2 linked regions of the Ramlibacter pinisoli genome follow. The main gene of each other region encodes a partner of the protein of the gene in region 2 in a complex. Links are inferred from orthologs where the notes say so. Each region holds a gene or a part of one and is shown on either strand. Other genes may lie near its edges.

What was found. Proteins that work in one complex are often made in the same cells at the same time.
Region 1: the proteins of GON04_RS09440 (region 2) and GON04_RS01725 are in contact, whole or in part, in a cryo-EM structure (PDB 9GE8), measured with the Escherichia coli proteins. The link is inferred for Ramlibacter pinisoli from one-to-one orthologs.

What each region holds. Positions count from the first base shown.
Region 1 is NZ_WSEL01000003.1:110,465-117,304, forward strand. Bases 2,384-5,377 are described here. They hold GON04_RS01725 (arylesterase), read left to right. Parts: upstream 2,384-3,543; coding sequence 3,544-4,212; downstream 4,213-5,377. Other genes in these bases: rlmB (23S rRNA (guanosine(2251)-2'-O)-methyltransferase RlmB), read right to left, coding at 2,384-2,638; GON04_RS01720 (ABC transporter ATP-binding protein), read right to left, coding at 2,857-3,528; mnmH (tRNA 2-selenouridine(34) synthase MnmH), read left to right, coding at 4,209-5,270; GON04_RS01735 (hypothetical protein), read right to left, coding at 5,274-5,377. In the rest of the region: GON04_RS01695 (chromate transporter), read left to right, coding at 1-258; GON04_RS01700 (chromate transporter), read left to right, coding at 267-827; GON04_RS01705 (hypothetical protein), read right to left, coding at 841-1,179; GON04_RS01710 (SIR2 family NAD-dependent protein deacylase), read right to left, coding at 1,176-1,907; more of rlmB, read right to left, coding at 1,904-2,383; more of GON04_RS01735, read right to left, coding at 5,378-5,456; GON04_RS01740 (PLP-dependent transferase), read right to left, coding at 5,521-6,699. UniProt on the Escherichia coli protein: TesA is a multifunctional esterase that can act as a thioesterase, lysophospholipase and protease.
Region 2 is NZ_WSEL01000003.1:1,700,392-1,708,553, forward strand. What follows is about bases 2,830-5,903. They hold GON04_RS09440 (ABC transporter permease), read right to left. Parts: upstream 5,591-5,903; coding sequence 3,068-5,590; downstream 2,830-3,067. Other genes in these bases: GON04_RS09435 (hypothetical protein), read left to right, coding at 2,830-3,057; GON04_RS09445 (type I polyketide synthase), read right to left, coding at 5,682-5,903. In the rest of the region: ispH (4-hydroxy-3-methylbut-2-enyl diphosphate reductase), read right to left, coding at 1-354; GON04_RS09415 (FKBP-type peptidyl-prolyl cis-trans isomerase), read right to left, coding at 407-871; RadC family protein, read left to right, coding at 935-1,612; GON04_RS09425 (Smr/MutS family protein), read right to left, coding at 1,623-2,270; GON04_RS09430 (group II truncated hemoglobin), read right to left, coding at 2,284-2,688; more of GON04_RS09435, read left to right, coding at 2,749-2,829; more of GON04_RS09445, read right to left, coding at 5,904-8,162.

The DNA.
Region 1 (6,840 bases), 1.6 Mb from region 2 along the record:
CGCTTCGCCGGCAACCCGCACCTGGCTGCCGCGCTGCGCGGCATGGGCGCCGTCGCGTCCGGCCTGATCACGGCCACGGGGCTGAAGCTGTTCACGGCGCTGCGCAGGCACCCGCTCGGTGCGCCGGCCTGCGCCCTGCTGGGCGCGGCGAGCTTCGCCGGCATCGCGCTGCTGCGCTGGCCGCTCGCCTGGGTGCTCCTGAGCCTGGGCACGGTGGCGTGCTGGCTCACGTGGCGCAAGCTGGGGCAGCCGCAATGAGCATCGTCATGACCCCGGCCGATTGGCTGTCGCTGCTGCTGCACTACCTGCTGCTGTCCGTGCTGTCGGTGGGCGGCGCGATCACCACCGCGCCCGACATGCACCGCTTCCTGGTCCAGGAGAAGTCGTGGCTCTCCGACCCGCAGTTCAGCGCCTCGGTCGCCATCGCCCAGGCGGCGCCCGGCCCCAACGTGCTGTTCGTGGCCCTGCTAGGCTGGAACGTCGGGCTGAATGCCGGCGGCACGGCCACCGCCTGCCTGGGCCTGCTGCTGGCCATGGTGGGCATCCTCGTGCCCAGCGGCACCATCACCTACCTGGCGTCGCAATGGGGCCACCGCAACCGCGAGCTGCGCGCCGTGCGGGCCTTCAAGCAGGGGATGGCGCCCATCGTCATCGCGCTGCTGATCGCCACCGGCTGGGTGCTGGCAACCGGCACCGAGCCGAAGCTGGCCGACTGGCGCCTGTGGCTGCTGGCGGCCGTCACCGCGCTGCTGGTGTGGCGCACCCGCATCCACCTGCTGTGGATGCTGGGCGCGGGTGCCCTGCTGGGATGGTTCGGCGTGCTGTGAGCGCCGCCGCGGCTCAGTGCGGGTTCTCGAAGAACAGGTAGTTGGCGTGCTCGCCGACCTCGAAGTAGACCTTCTTCTCGCCCGGGTCGACGACGAAGTTCAGGTTCTCGTCCAGCACGCCGTAGCCGAAGCGGTAGGCCCGCGCCGCGTTGTCGTCGGTGCCCAGCGCGGTCGACAGCTTGTCGACCCGCAGGAAGCGCCGCACGAGCTTGTCGCCCGCGTAGACCTCGAGCACGCCGTTGGTGCCGGTCCAGTTCTGGATGTCGCGCCCCAGCTTGTTCTGCTGCTCCTGCGTGCAGGCCGCCAACAGCAGCGCCGCGCCCAGCAGGGCCATCGTCGTCTTGGTCTTCATGCGCCATCCTCCAGCAGTTGCGGCAACAGCGTCGCCGACGTGCCGCGCAGCACCGCGTGCGCCGCATCGTCGAGGTCGCTCGGCCCGGGGTTTACCACCACCATGCGCGCCCGCTCCGCGGCGGTGCGCGCCAGGCCCGCCGCCGGGTAGACCACGCCGCTGGTGCCGGCCACCAGCATCAGGTCGCAACTGCGGGCCGCCTGTTCGGCGGCCGCGAGCACCTCGGCCGGCAGCAGTTCGCCGAACCACACCACCGCCGGCCGGCGCAGGTTGCCGCACCGGCCGCAGCGCGGCGGCCGGCCTTCCTGCGGCGGCAAGGCGGTGCAGCAGGGCCTGGGGCGATCGAGCCAACGATCGTCCTGCAGGGTGCCGTGCAGCGCGAGCACGCCCGTGCTGCCTGCGCGCTGGTGCAGGCCGTCGACGTTCTGGGTGATGAGGGCCAGCCGCCCTGGACGGGCCTGCTGGAAGCGGGCGAGCGCCCGGTGGCCGGCATTCGGTTCGACCCGCGCCACCATCGCCCGGCGCATCACGTACCAGTCCCAGACCATCCCCGGGTCGGCCCGGAAGGCCTGCTCGGTGGCCAGGTCCTCGGGCCGGAAACGTGCCCACAGGCCGGTCTGGGCATCGCGGAAGGTCGGCACGCCCGACTCCTGGCTCACGCCGGCGCCGGTGAGCACGGCGATGGAGGTCGCCCCGCGCACCCACTCCCGGACGTCGGCGAGGCTCATGTCCGCTGGCGCAAGGCCTCGTACAGGCAGATGCCGCTGGCCACCGACACGTTCAGGCTCTCGACGGCGCCGCGCATCGGGATGGACACCAGCTCGTCGCAGGTCTTGCGCGTGAGCTGCCGCATGCCCGGCCCCTCGGCGCCCAAGACCAGCGCCACGGGCGCCTTCAGGTCGGCCTGGAACACGGTGCGTGGCGCATCGTCGCTGGTGCCGATGCACCAGATGTCGCGCTCCTTCAGCTCGCCCAGCGTGCGTGCCAGGTTGGTGACCATGAAGTACGGCACCGTCTCGGCCGCGCCGCTCGCCACCTTGGCGACGGTGGCGTTCAGGCCGACGGCATGGTCCTTCGGTGCGATGACGGCATGGGCGCCGGCGCCGTCGGCCACGCGCAGGCAGGCACCCAGGTTGTGCGGGTCGGTCACGCCGTCCAGCACCAGCAGCAAGGGCGGACCTTCGACGGTATCGAGCAGGTCGTCCAGCGAACGCGCGGCCGGCAGCGGCTCGACCCGTGCCGCCACCCCCTGGTGGCCGTGGCTGCCGGCCAGCTTGGCGATGCGCAGCGCGTCGGCTTCGATCAGCCGCACGCCGGCTTCCCGTGCCCGCTCGAGGAACTGCCGCATCCTCGCGTCCTTGCGCGCCACCTCGTAGTAGACCTCGACGACGGACTGGGGCGCGGTCTTCAGGCGCACGCCGACGGCGTGGAACCCGAAGAGGACTTTGGCGGTGGACATGGGACGATTATCGATGGGAGGAAGAAAGGGGACTTCCGTCCGCAGGAGGCGCAGAAGGAACGCAGTGGGACGCAGAACGACGACGAAGTGGGGGTTGCCGTTCGCAGCACTCCCTCCCTCCTTGGACGTCTTCCGCGTCGTCTCCTTCTCTTTTTGCGCTTTCTGGGTACCGGTGTCCGCGCCCGCTCCCGATTCCGTTCCCGCTCGCGCTCCCGCCGTCAGGCCACGACCGTTCCCGCCTCGATCGTGATGCGCCGTTCGCAGCGCGCCGCGATGGCGCGGTCGTGGGTGACGAGCACGAGCGTGGTGCCGCGCTCGCGGTTCAGCTCGAACATGAGGTTCATCACCGTCTCGCCGGTGGCGAAGTCCAGGCTGCCGGTGGGCTCGTCGGCCAGCAGCACCGCCGGCTCGACGACGAAGGCGCGGGCCAGCGCCACGCGCTGCTGCTCGCCGCCCGACAGCACCTTGGGATAGTGGCCGAACCGCTCGGCGAGCCCCACCCGCGACAGCATCTCGCCGGCCGACCGGCGGGCGTCGCGGCGGCCGGCCAGCTCGAGCGGCAGCATCACGTTCTCCAGCGCCGTGAGATTGCCCAGCAGCTGGAAGCTCTGGAACACGAAGCCGACCTTCCGCGCCCGCAGTGCGGCACGGTCGTCCTCGTCGAGGGCGAACAGGTCCTCGCCGTCCAGCCGCACCGTGCCGCGCGTGGGCGTGTCCAGGCCGGCCACGATGGACAGCAGCGTGCTCTTGCCCGATCCCGAGGCGCCGACGATGGCGGCGGTTTCCCGCGGGGCCAGGGAAAAATCGATATCACGGAGAATGTCGAGGGTGCCGGTCGAGTCGGTCACGGACTTGTGGACGTGGTCGACGGCGATGATGGATTCCGGCATGGACGAAAGGATGAGGTGGATCGCAGGGACTTTATCGTGACGCTGGCAGCCGCCCTCGGGGCCGGTGCCTTGCACGCCGCCGAGCCGGCCACGCTGCTGGTCGTCGGTGATTCGTTGAGCGCCGAGTATGGCCTGCGCCGCGGTACCGGCTGGGTGGCCCTGCTGGAGAAGCGGCTGGCCGAGCAGAAGCTGCCGGTCAAGGTCGTCAACGCCAGCATCAGCGGCGACACCACGTCGGGCGGCCGCTCGCGGCTGGCGCCCCTGCTGGCCCAGCACCGGCCGACCCACGTCGCGATCGAGCTGGGCGCCAACGACGCGCTGCGCGGGCTGCCGCTGGCCATGACCGAGGACAACCTCTCGCGCATGACCGAAGCGGCGCAACAGGCCGGGGCCCGCGTGCTGCTGGTGGGCATCCAGCTGCCGCCCAACTACGGCGCCGACTACGGGGCCAGGTTCGCTGCGCTGTACGAGCAGGTGGCGCGGCGGCACAAGGCTGCCGTGGTGCCCTTCCTGCTCAAGGGCGTGGCCGACGCGCCCGATGCCGAGCGGCTGTTCCAGGCCGACCGCATCCACCCGACCGAACAGGCCCAGCCGACCATCCTCGAGAACGTCTGGCCCGAGTTGCGCAAGCTGCTCCAGGCCGACACGGGCAAGGCGATGCCGCCAGGGGAGCGCAAGCCTTGACCGTTCGCGTCATTGCCGCCACCGAAGCGGCGCAACGGCTGTCCGAGTTCAGCCAGGTGATCGACGCGCGCAGCGAGTCCGAGTACGCCGAGGACCGGCTGCCGGGCGCGGTCAACTGGCCTTCGCTCAACGACGAGGAACGTGCGCTGGTCGGCACCCTCTACAAGCAGGTCAGCCCGTTCGAGGCGCGCAAGCGCGGCGCCGGGCTGGTCGCGGCCAACATCGCGCGCCACATCGAGCGCGAGGTCCAGGACAAGTCGCGCGAATGGCAACCGCTCGTCTACTGCTGGCGCGGCGGCAAGCGCAGCGGCGTGCTGGCCGACCTCCTCGACCAGATCGGCTTCCGGGTCACGCTCGTCCAGGGCGGCTACAAGGCGTTCCGCAACGCCGTCCTGGCCGACCTGCCGGTGCTCGCGCAGCGGCTGCAGTACCGGGTGGTGTGCGGCCTGACGGGATCGGGCAAGACCCGGCTGTTGCAGGCGTTGGCGCGCCAGGGCGCGCAGGTGCTCGACCTGGAGGCGCTGGCGCAGCACCGGGGCTCGGTGCTGGGGCTGATGCCTGGCGAGGTGCAGCCCAGCCAGAAGCAGTTCGACATGCGGATCTGGGAGCAGCTGCGCGCCTTCGACCCGGCACGCCCGGTCTACGTCGAGAGCGAGAGCAAGAAGGTGGGCAACGTCGCGGTGCCCGAGCCGCTCATCCTCGCGATGCGGGCCAGTCCCTGCCTGCGGGTGGACCTGCCGATCGACGAGCGGGTGCAACTGCTGCTGGAGGACTACGACTGGTTCGTGCGCGACCCGGAATTCTTCTGCGGCCGCCTGCAGGCGCTGGTGGAACTGCGGGGGGCGGCGGTGGTGCGCGGATGGCAGGAGGCGGCGCGCGCCGGGCAGGTCGGTGAGGTGTTCCGGGAGTTGCTGGAGAAGCACTACGACCCGGGCTACACGGGGTCGATCCAGCGCAACTTCAAGCAGTACGGCCAGGCCGGTGCGCTGACGCCAGCCGGGCGCTCGGCCGAGGCGATGGATGCCGTGGCGAGCGAGCTGCTGGCCCCGGACGGATGAAGCTCAGGACTGGGGCGGCTGGGCCGTCGGGGCGGAAGGCACGTCGTCGCCGGCAGGCTGCTGCTGCTCGGGTTCACCGGGGACGCCGGCCTTCCGGTCGGCTTTGGCCTTGAGCTTGTCTTCCTTCTTGCGCTTCTTGGCCAGCTCTTTCTGCCGCTTCTCGTATCCGTAGTTGGGTGATGGCACTCGCGTTCCGCTCCGTTGGGGGTGATGGCCCCAATGTACGCGAAATCCCCGCGCACGCCAGCGCTCAACCGAGCACCTGCAGGGCCTGTTCGAGGTCGGCCTGCAGAGCCGCCGGCTCCTCCAGTCCGACCGAGAACCGAACCAGTGTGCCGCGGTACGGCCAGCTGCCCGGCCGGCGCATCGAGAGGATGTCGTAGGGCACGACCAGGCTTACCGGGCCACCCCAGGAATAGCCGAGCTTGAAGAGGCGCAGCGCGTCGCAGAACGCATCGACGCGGTCCGGCGCATGGCGCTCGTGGAACACGACCGAGAACAGGCCGGCCGCAAGGCCATCGGCGCCGCACAGTGCCTGCCAGTGGTTGTGGCCCGGCGAGCCTTCCAGCGCCGGGTGCAGCACCTGCGCCACCTCGGGGCGGCCCTGGAACCAGCGCGCCAACTGCCGGGCGGCGGTGTCGTGGGCCCGGTACCGCAGCGGCAGGCTCGGCAGCGAACGCAGGACCATCTCGACATCGTTGCCCCCGACGCCCCACCCCATGCGCATGTGGGTGAGCTTCAGGCGCACGTGCAGCGCCTCGTCGCGCGTGACCACGCAGCCCATGAGCACGTCGCCGCCGCCGCTCGGGTACTTGGTGAGCGCCTGCACGACGATGTCGGCGCCACAGGCGAAGCCGTCGAAGGCCAGGCCCGCACCCCAGGTGTTGTCGAGCGCCGTGGTGATGCCGCGCGCCCGGCAGGCGCCGACGAGCGCCTGCAGCGGGGGGAACTCCATCGTCACCGAGCCGGGCGCCTCCAGCCACACCAGCCGCGTCTTGGGCCCGATCCGTCGCATCAGGTCGGCCGGGTCCATGGCGTCGTAGCGCTGGTGCGTGATGCCCCACTGGTGGAGTTCGCCTTCGGCCAGGGCCCGCGAGGGGCCATACGCGTTGTCCGGCAGCAGCACTTCGTCGCCGGCCGCCAGCAGCGACAGGTCGACGTTGGCAATCGCCGCCAGCCCGCTCGGCACCAGCAGGCATTGGAGGCCGTGCTCCAGGGCGGCGATGCGCTCCTCCAGCTGGAACGTGGTGGGCGTGCCGTGCAGGCCGTAGGTGTAGCCGTGCTTGTGGCGCCAGTCGCGCGCGCGCAGGGCGGCGACGTCGGAGAAGATGACGGTGGAGGCCTTGTAGACCCCTGCCTGCGGGGCGGCGAAGCCTTCCGGCGGACGGTACGGGTGGTGGATGAGGTCGGCGGCCGGCTGCTTGGTCATGAACCTATGGTAACGACCGCCGGTCGACGCGTTCGCGCGGAATAGCATGCAACGCGAACACCCCTTGAGCGAGGATCCGGCTCCGCCGGTCTCGCTCAACTGATCGGGAACCACCTGAAGAACGCGCAGCGTTCTTCAGGT
Region 2 (8,162 bases):
TTCCCTGGCCAGCTTGGCGACCTCGACGTGGACCTTGGTCACCAGCGGGCAGGTGGCGTCGAACACGTGGAAGCCGCGCTGCCGCGCCTCCTCCTGCACCGCCTTGCTCACGCCGTGGGCCGAGAACACCAGGGTGGCACCGGGCGGCACCTCGGCCAGGTCCTCGATGAAGATGGCGCCCTTGCTCTTGAGGTCGTTGACGACGTAGGTGTTGTGCACGATCTCGTGCCGCACGTAGATCGGCGCGCCGAACTTGGCCAGCGCACGCTCGACGATCTCGATCGCCCGGTCGACGCCGGCGCAGAAGCCGCGCGGCTCGGCGAGCAGGATTTCCTTGGCTGCGGCGGCGCTCATGCGCGAGCCTCCGCGCGCAACGCCGGGGCGACCTGGGGAACGACGGCGCGGCTCATAGCACCCCGATCAGGTGCACCTCGAAGGTGACCGGCTGGCCCGCGAGCGGGTGGTTGAAGTCGAACAGCACCGCATCGGGCTGCCCCTCGCGGCCCACCTGCTGCACGGCGCCGGCGTAGCTGCCCAGCCCGTCGGGCGTGGGGAACTGCACGACGTCGCCCACGTGGTACTGCTCGTGCGGGTCGCCCAGCTCGAGCAGGAGCTTGCGTGCCACCCACTGCAGCATCTCCGGGTTGCGCTCGCCGAAGGCCTCGCCGGGCGGGATGGCGAAGGTGGCGCGTGCGCCCTCCTCCAACCCGAGGAGGCGTTGCTCCACCGCCGGCGACAGTTCGCCGGTTCCCAGCGTCAAAGTGGCGGGCTTGTCGCGGAAGGTGTTGATGATGTCGCCGCCCGGACCGGCCAGGCGGTAGTGCAGCGTGAGGAAGGAACCCGGCTCGACGCGGGGCAGGGATGACGACATGGAACTCTCGGTGAACAGGCCCGATTTTAGGTGGGTGCCCACTGCCCCGCCGCCGGCGCGGCAGTGACCCTGCAGTCCCTGCCCCTGGATGCCCGCCCGCGCGAGAAGCTGCTCGCCCGCGGGCCCGCCGCGCTGTCCGACACCGAACTGCTGGCCCTGCTGCTGCGCACCGGGCTGGCCGGCAAGGGCGTGCTGGCGCTGGCCCAGGAGCTGGTCGATGCCTTCGGCGGCCTTGCCGGGCTGCTGGACGCCGGGCCCGCCGACCTCAAGCGCATCAAGGGGCTGGGCGGCCCGGCCAAGCGCGCCGAGCTGCTGGCCGTGCTGGAACTGGCACGCCGGGCCATGGCCCAGCAGTTGCGCACCCGGGAGGTGTTCGGCTCGCCCGATGCCGTCAAGCACTTCCTCCAGTTGCACCTGGCGCGCCACGCGCACGAGGTCTTCGCGGTGATGTTCCTGGATGCCCAGAACCGGCTGCTCGAACTGGAGATCCTGTTCCGCGGCACGCTGACGCAGACCTCGGTCTACCCGCGCGAGATCGTGGTGCGGGCCCTGGCCCACCATGCGGCCAGCGTCGTGCTCGCGCACAACCACCCCAGCGGCACCGTGCAGCCCTCGCGTGCCGACGAGGCGCTGACGCAGACCCTGAAGGCGGCGCTGGGGCTGGTCGACGTCCGCGTGCTCGACCACGTCATCGTGGCGCCCGGCGGGGCCCTGTCGATGGCGGAGAAAGGGCTGCTGTGACGGCCTGCGGCTAGCGCTCGGGACCCTGGGGCTTGAGCAGCACCACCAGCGCGCCGGCCCCGCCCTCGTCGCCGCGCGCCTGCACGAACGCCAGCACTTCGTTCTTCTGCACCAGCCAGGCCTGCACGCGGCCCTTGAGCACCGGCGTCTTGCCCGGCGAGCCCAGGCCCTTGCCGTGCACCACGCGCACGCAGCGCACGCCCTGCCGGTGCGCCTCGCGGATGAAGCCGGCCAGTGCCTCGCGCGCGTCCTCGCGCCGCAGCCCGTGCAGGTCGAGCTCGCGCTGGATGCTCCAGTGGCCCTTGCGCAGCTTGCGCGTCACGTCCAGGCCGACCCCGGGCCGGCGGAAGCTCAGGGCATCGTCGACATCGAGCAGGGTGCTGGCGTCGAACTCGTCGCTGAGCGACTCTGCCAGCACGCGCTGCTCGTCGAGCTGTTGCTGCACCGGGATCGGTGGCGGCTGGTCCCGCTCCAGCAGCACCCGGGGCGGGTGGCGCAGCCGCTGCACCTGGCCGGCGGCGCGCACGAACAGGTTGCGTTCGGCCTCGGCCTTGCGCTGTGCCTCGCGCCGCGCCGCTGCCTGCTCGGCGGCGGCCTGCTGCTGTTCGGCCAGCTTGCGCTGGATCGCCTGCAGGTCCTGGAGCGACTTGGCCTTCATTGCTGGCGCGGGCTCAGGCGCCGATGTTGCGCATCCAGTCGGCGGTCTGGAAGAACGAATTGCGCAGCCGCTCGCGCAACCGCGGGTCCACGCCCGTCTCGGCCATCGCCTGGTCCATGCAGGCCAGCCACTGGTCGCGCTCCTGGATGCCGATCGCGAACGGCATGTGCCGCATGCGCAGGCGCGGGTGGCCGAAGCGGTCGGTGTAGTGCTGCGGCCCGCCCAGCCAGCCGCTGAGGAACCAGAACAGCTTCTGCCGGGCGTTCTCCAGGGTGGTGGCGTGGGCCGCCCGCAGGGCCGCATAGCGCGGCTCCAGGTCCATCAGGTCGTAGAAACGCTCGACCAGCGCCCGCACTTTCTCCTCGCCACCGATCCATTCGTACGGCGTGTCGAACGGCGGCTTGTCCTCGGTCTGCATGGCTGCCATTGTCGCAGCGCGCGGCTTGCATTCCGGGGCCCGGGCCCCAGCTGCCATGGCATGAACACCCCGCTGACCACCCACCGCAACCTGGTCACGCTGGCGCAGGTGCTGCGCCGGCTGGAGCGCAGCAGCGTGCCCGTGGATCCCGAGCAGTACCGCTCGCTGGTGCACCACATCACGGCCGAACTCGAGAACCACCCGCACGATGCCGGCCTCGAGGCCCTGCTGGCGGCCGCCCCCGAACTGGCCGAGCTGTACGAGAACCTGCAGTACGAGCACGCCGGCCTGTGCCGCTCGCCGCTGGACGCCGGCATCCGGGCCGAGCAGGCGGCGCGCGCCGCCCTGGCCAAGGCCGCCGCCCGCTGACCTTCCCGGCCTAGTCGAGCGTGGCGCGGCGCAGCGTGTCCACCACGGGACGCTGCAGCACCTCGCGCAGGCCCCACCAGCCGGCCGCCAGCGCCAGCGCCGCGCCGGCCAGCGCCCCGGCCAGGGGCACCAATGGCGAGGCAGTCCAGGCGAAGTCGAACACGTACTTCGCCAGCCCCCAGCCCACCCCCACGGCCACCGTGCTGGCCAGGAAGCCCGCCAGCAGCCCGACCCCGGCCAGTTCCGCCCGCTGCACCTGGCGCAGCAGCGACCCCCGGGCACCCACCGCCCGCATGATGGCGAACTCGCGCGCGCGCTCCTCGCGCGTGGCCGTGACGGCGGCGAACAGCACCACCAGCCCGGCGGCGAGCGTGAAGCCGAACAGGAATTCCACCGCCCGCACCACCTTGTCCAGCACCGCCTGGACCTGGTTGATCGTGCTGGTCATGTCGACGTCGGTGATGTTGGGGAAGGCCCGCACCAGCGCGCTGTCGAAGCCCGGCTTCTCTGGCGCGCGGAAGGCGGTCATGTAGGTCACCGGCACGTCGGGCAGACGGCTGACCGGGAACATGACGAAGAAGTTGGCGCGCATCGAGCCCCAGTCGACCTTGCGCAGCGACGTCACCCGGGCCTCGGCCTGCAGGCCGCCGATGTCGAACCGCAGCTGGTCGCCCAGCTTCAGACCCAGCGTCTGCGCGATGCCCTCCTCCACGCTGGCGCCGCCACGCTCCTCGGGCGTCCAGCGCCCGGCCACCACCGCGTTGTGCGCCGGCCGGGTCGCGCTGTGCGACAGGTTGAACTCGCGGTCGACCAGACGCTTGGCGCGGTCCTCGACGTAGTCGTCAGGGCCGACGGCGCGCCCGTTCACCGCCACCAGGCGGCCGCGGATCATCGGGAACCAGTCGTAGCGCTGCACCCCGGCGGCGCGCAGCGCCTGCTGGAAGGCGTCGCCCTGCTCCGGCATGACGTTGATGACGAAGCGGTTGGGCGCATCGGGCGGGGTCGCCCGGCGCCAGCTCGCCACCAGGTCGGTGCGCAGCAGCACCAGCAGCACCAGCGCCAGCAGCCCGACCGCCAGCGAGCTGACCTGCACCACGGCGTAGACCGGCCGCGCCGACAGCTGGCGCGTCGCCAGCACCAGCCAGCGCGGTGCCGTGGCCTCGTTCACCGAGGCGCGCAGCACCTTCACCGCGATCCAGCTCAGCACGGCGAACAGCAGCACGGCGCCAGCGAAGCCGCCCACCGCAATGGCGCCGAGCTTGAGGTCGCTGCTGGCCGCCAGCAGCAGGGTGGCGAAACCGGCCACGCCGATGCCCAGCACCGCGGCCGAGGCCGGCTTCAGCGAGCCGACGTCGCGCCGGATCACGCGCAGCGGCGGCACCTGCGCCAGCTGCAGCACCGGCGGCAGCCCGAACGCGAACAGCAGCGTCAGGCCCATGCCGAGCCCGAATGCCACCGGCCACAGCGTGGCGGCCGGCAGGCTGGCTTCGACCAGCCCGGACAGCAGCATCACGAACACGAAGTGCACCGCGTAGCCCAGCGCCACGCCCAGCGCGCTGCCTGCCAGGCCGACCAGCGCGAACTCGAGCCCGTACGCCAGCGCGATGGTCCTCTGCGGCTGTCCGAGCACGCGCAGCATCGCGCAGTCGTCCAGGTGCCGGGTGGCGAAGCCGCGCGCCGCCAGCGCCACCGCGACCGCGCTCAGCAGCGCCGCCAGCAGAGCGACCAGGTTGAGGAACTTCTCCGCCCGCTCCAGCGTCTGGCGCATCTCCGGGCGGCCGCTCTCGAGCGACTCGACGCGCACGCCGCGCACCGCGGCGCGCGCGGCCTCGGCCTGCGCCCACTGGGTGAAGGCGCGCACTGGTGCGTCGTCGCCGGCGACCGCGAAGCGCCAGGTGACGCGGCTGGCCGGCTGCACCAGCCGGGTGGCCGGCAGGTCGGCGGCGTTGAGCAGCACGCGCGGCGCGAAGGACGAGAAGCCGGTGCCGCGGTCGGGCTCCAGCAGGATCACGCGTCCGATGCGCAGCCGGGCGTCGCCCAGCAGCAGCGGATCGCCGGGGGCCAGTCCCAGCGCCTCCAGCAGGGCCCGGTCGACCCAGGCCTCGCCGCGCAGCGGGATGTCGCGCGTGGGCGCGCCGGCCTGCTCGGGCGTGGCGGCCACGGTGAGCTGGCCGCGCAGCGGGTAACCCGGCTCGACCGCCTTGAGCGTCACCAGCCGGGCCGCGCCGCCCTGGGCCTCGGTGGCCCGGGCCATGGTCGGGAACTGGGTGTTGGTGACGGCCTGCAGCCCGAGCGCCCGCGCGCGCTGGGCGAACGCCGCCGGCGTCGGGTTGTCGCTCACCACCACGGTGTCGCCGCCGAGCAGCTGGCGCGCGTCGCGCGACAGCCCGCCCTTGAGCCGGTCGGCGAAGAAGCCGACCGCGGTGAGCGCGGCCACCGCCAGCGTCACGGCCACCACCAGCAGGCGCAGTTCGCCGGCGCGCAGGTCGCGCCACAGGGTGCGCCAGCCCAGGCGCCAGGGGGAGGTCGTCATGCGGCCGACATTACCCGATGGCGAATGCCCGTGCGGCGCCCGGCCACGGGACGAACGGCGCCCGGGCGCCGTTCGCCGCCGGCCAGGGCCGCTAGGCCACGGGGCTGATGAAGCTTCCCGTCACCACCGGCCGCTGTCCCGGCCGCTTGCCGTCGGCCGAGCCGGCATCGCCCTCGCCGTCCAGGCGGGCGAGTTCGCGCCGGATGCCCTCGATCACCTCCGACACGCCGGGCTCGGCCATCATGGTGAAGTGCGAGCCGCCGATGCGGGTGACGCGGATCGGTCCGGTGGCGTGCTGGTCCCAGCCCAGCGTCGGGCCGGCGTAGAGGTACAGCGTCTCGGCCTGCGCCGCCTTGAACAGCACCACCTCGCCGTCGTAGGGCTCCGGCCGGTACTGCGCCTGGGCGTCGGTGAAGTTGCGGAACAGGTGGAAGTCCACCAGTTCCGGCGGCAGCGGCTCGCCGCGGGCCAGCTTCTCCAGTGCCAGCTGGTAGCTGTGCTGCATCTGGCGGCCGCGCCGGCGCCGCACCGGCCAGTCGAGCGCGAAGTCCAGCGTCCAGTGGCGCTTGAGCCAGATCTTCTCGAGCAGCGGCACCTTGGCCGTCGCCGCGGTGGGCGACAGGGTGTCGATCATCAGGATGGTCTCGACCCGGGCGCCGTCGCGCCGCAACTGCTGCGCCATCTCGTAGGCGATCACGCCGCCGGCCGAATAGCCCGCCAGCCGGTACGGCCCGGTGGGATCGACCGCGCGGATCGCCTCGACGTACTGAGCCGCCATGTCCTCGATGGTCGATAGCGGCGGCAGCCGGCCGTCCACGCCCTGGGCCTGCAGGCCGTAAAACGGCTGCTGCGGGCCCAGGCGGTCCGAGATCACCTTGAAGTTCAGCACGTTGCCACCGGCGCCGTGCACGCAGAACAGCGGCCGGCGGTCGTCCGCGCCCTTGCAGATCGGCACCAGCGGCGACCAGGCACGCGGCAGCTGGATGACGTTGGAGGCCGGTGCCGCCGCCGGCGCCTGCTGTCCCGGCATCGTGGTGTCGAGGTTGCCGGCGTGCGCGACGATGGTCGCCAGCCCCGCCAGCGTCGAGCCCTGGAACAGCGTCGCCAGCGGCAGGTCGATGTTCCACTGCTTGCGGATGCGGGCGAACAGCCGCACCGCGGCCAGCGAGTGGCCGCCGAGCGCGAAGAAGTCGTCCTCGCGCGCCACCTCGTCCACGCCCAGCAGCTCGCGCCAGACGTCGGCGATCACCGTCTCCACCGGATTGAGCGAGGCCGCGTTGGCGGCCGGCGCGCGCGTGGCGGCCACCGGCAGCGGCTTGGGCGCGGCGTCGCTCATGGCACGCCGGATCGCCGACAGCGACAGCGACGACACCACCACGTCGCGTGCGCCGCCGCCGAGCACCCGCTCGAACAGCGCCGGCGCCTCCTCGGCGCGCAGGCCGCACGCCAGCATCGCCTCGGCCAGCGTCGGCTCGCGCCGCGCATGGGCATGGCGCGACATGGCGTTGGGATCGATGCCGCGCAGGCTGAAGCCCTCGAAGGTGGCGATCGGCGCTCCCTCGGGCGTGTGCAGGCTGACGTCGAAGGCGGCGAAGCGATCCTGCGGCGGCGAGCGCAGTTCCACCCGGCTGATGCTGCGCAGCGGCAGCGGGGCCACGATGCGGATGCGGTCGATCGACAGCGGCACGAACAGCATGTCCTTGCGCTGCGCCGGGTCGAGCAGCTGCAGGCCGAAGGTGCAGGCCATGTCCGTCACCGCCGGGTGCAGCGCGTACGGCTGCAGGTCGGTGGCGTAGCGTTCGGCCAGGGCCATCTCGGCCACGCCGTGCTTGCCGCCCAGCTGCATGCGCGCGATGTTGTGCCAGCGCGGTCCGAACTCGACGCCGCCCTGCGGCAACTCGCCCTCGCGCCAGCTGCCGCTGGGGCGCTGGGCGTGCGGCGCCAGCGTGCCGCGCAGGCGGGCGACGGTGGCGCGGGCATGCTGCTGCCACGGCTCGGCCGAGTCGCTGCGGCTGCGCACCAGGAACTCGTAGCCGTCGCCGCCGCGTCGCAGGTCGATGCGCACCTGGCGGCTGGCGCCGGGCTCGAACACCATCGCCTCCTCGAACGACAGCGAGCGGATCTCGACACCGGCGCCGGGGTGCAGCTGGGCCATCGCGGCGCGCGCGATCTCGATGTAGGCGGTGCCGGGCAGCACGGAACGGTCGGCCACGCGGTGCTCGCGCAGCACCCACAGGTCGTTGGCGCCGTACGTGGCCTCGAAGGCGGTGCCGGTGTCGTCGTCGACCTGGGTCCCGAGCAGCGGGTGGTGGTCGCCGGGCGAGACCGCCGGCGGCGCCGCGCGGCCGTAGGCGCGCGCGGCCATGCCGGTGTCGGCCCAGATGCCCCAGTGGATCGCCAGCCCGTCGGGCCGCGCGGCCGCAACGGCGTCCAGGAAGGCGTTGGCCGCCACGTAGTCGACCTGGCCCGGCGGGCCCAGGAACACGCTGGTCGACGAGAACAGCGCGAAGAGGTCGAGCTCGCCCGGCGGCAGCAGTTCGTGCAGCACCTGGGCGCCGGCCGCCTTGGGTGA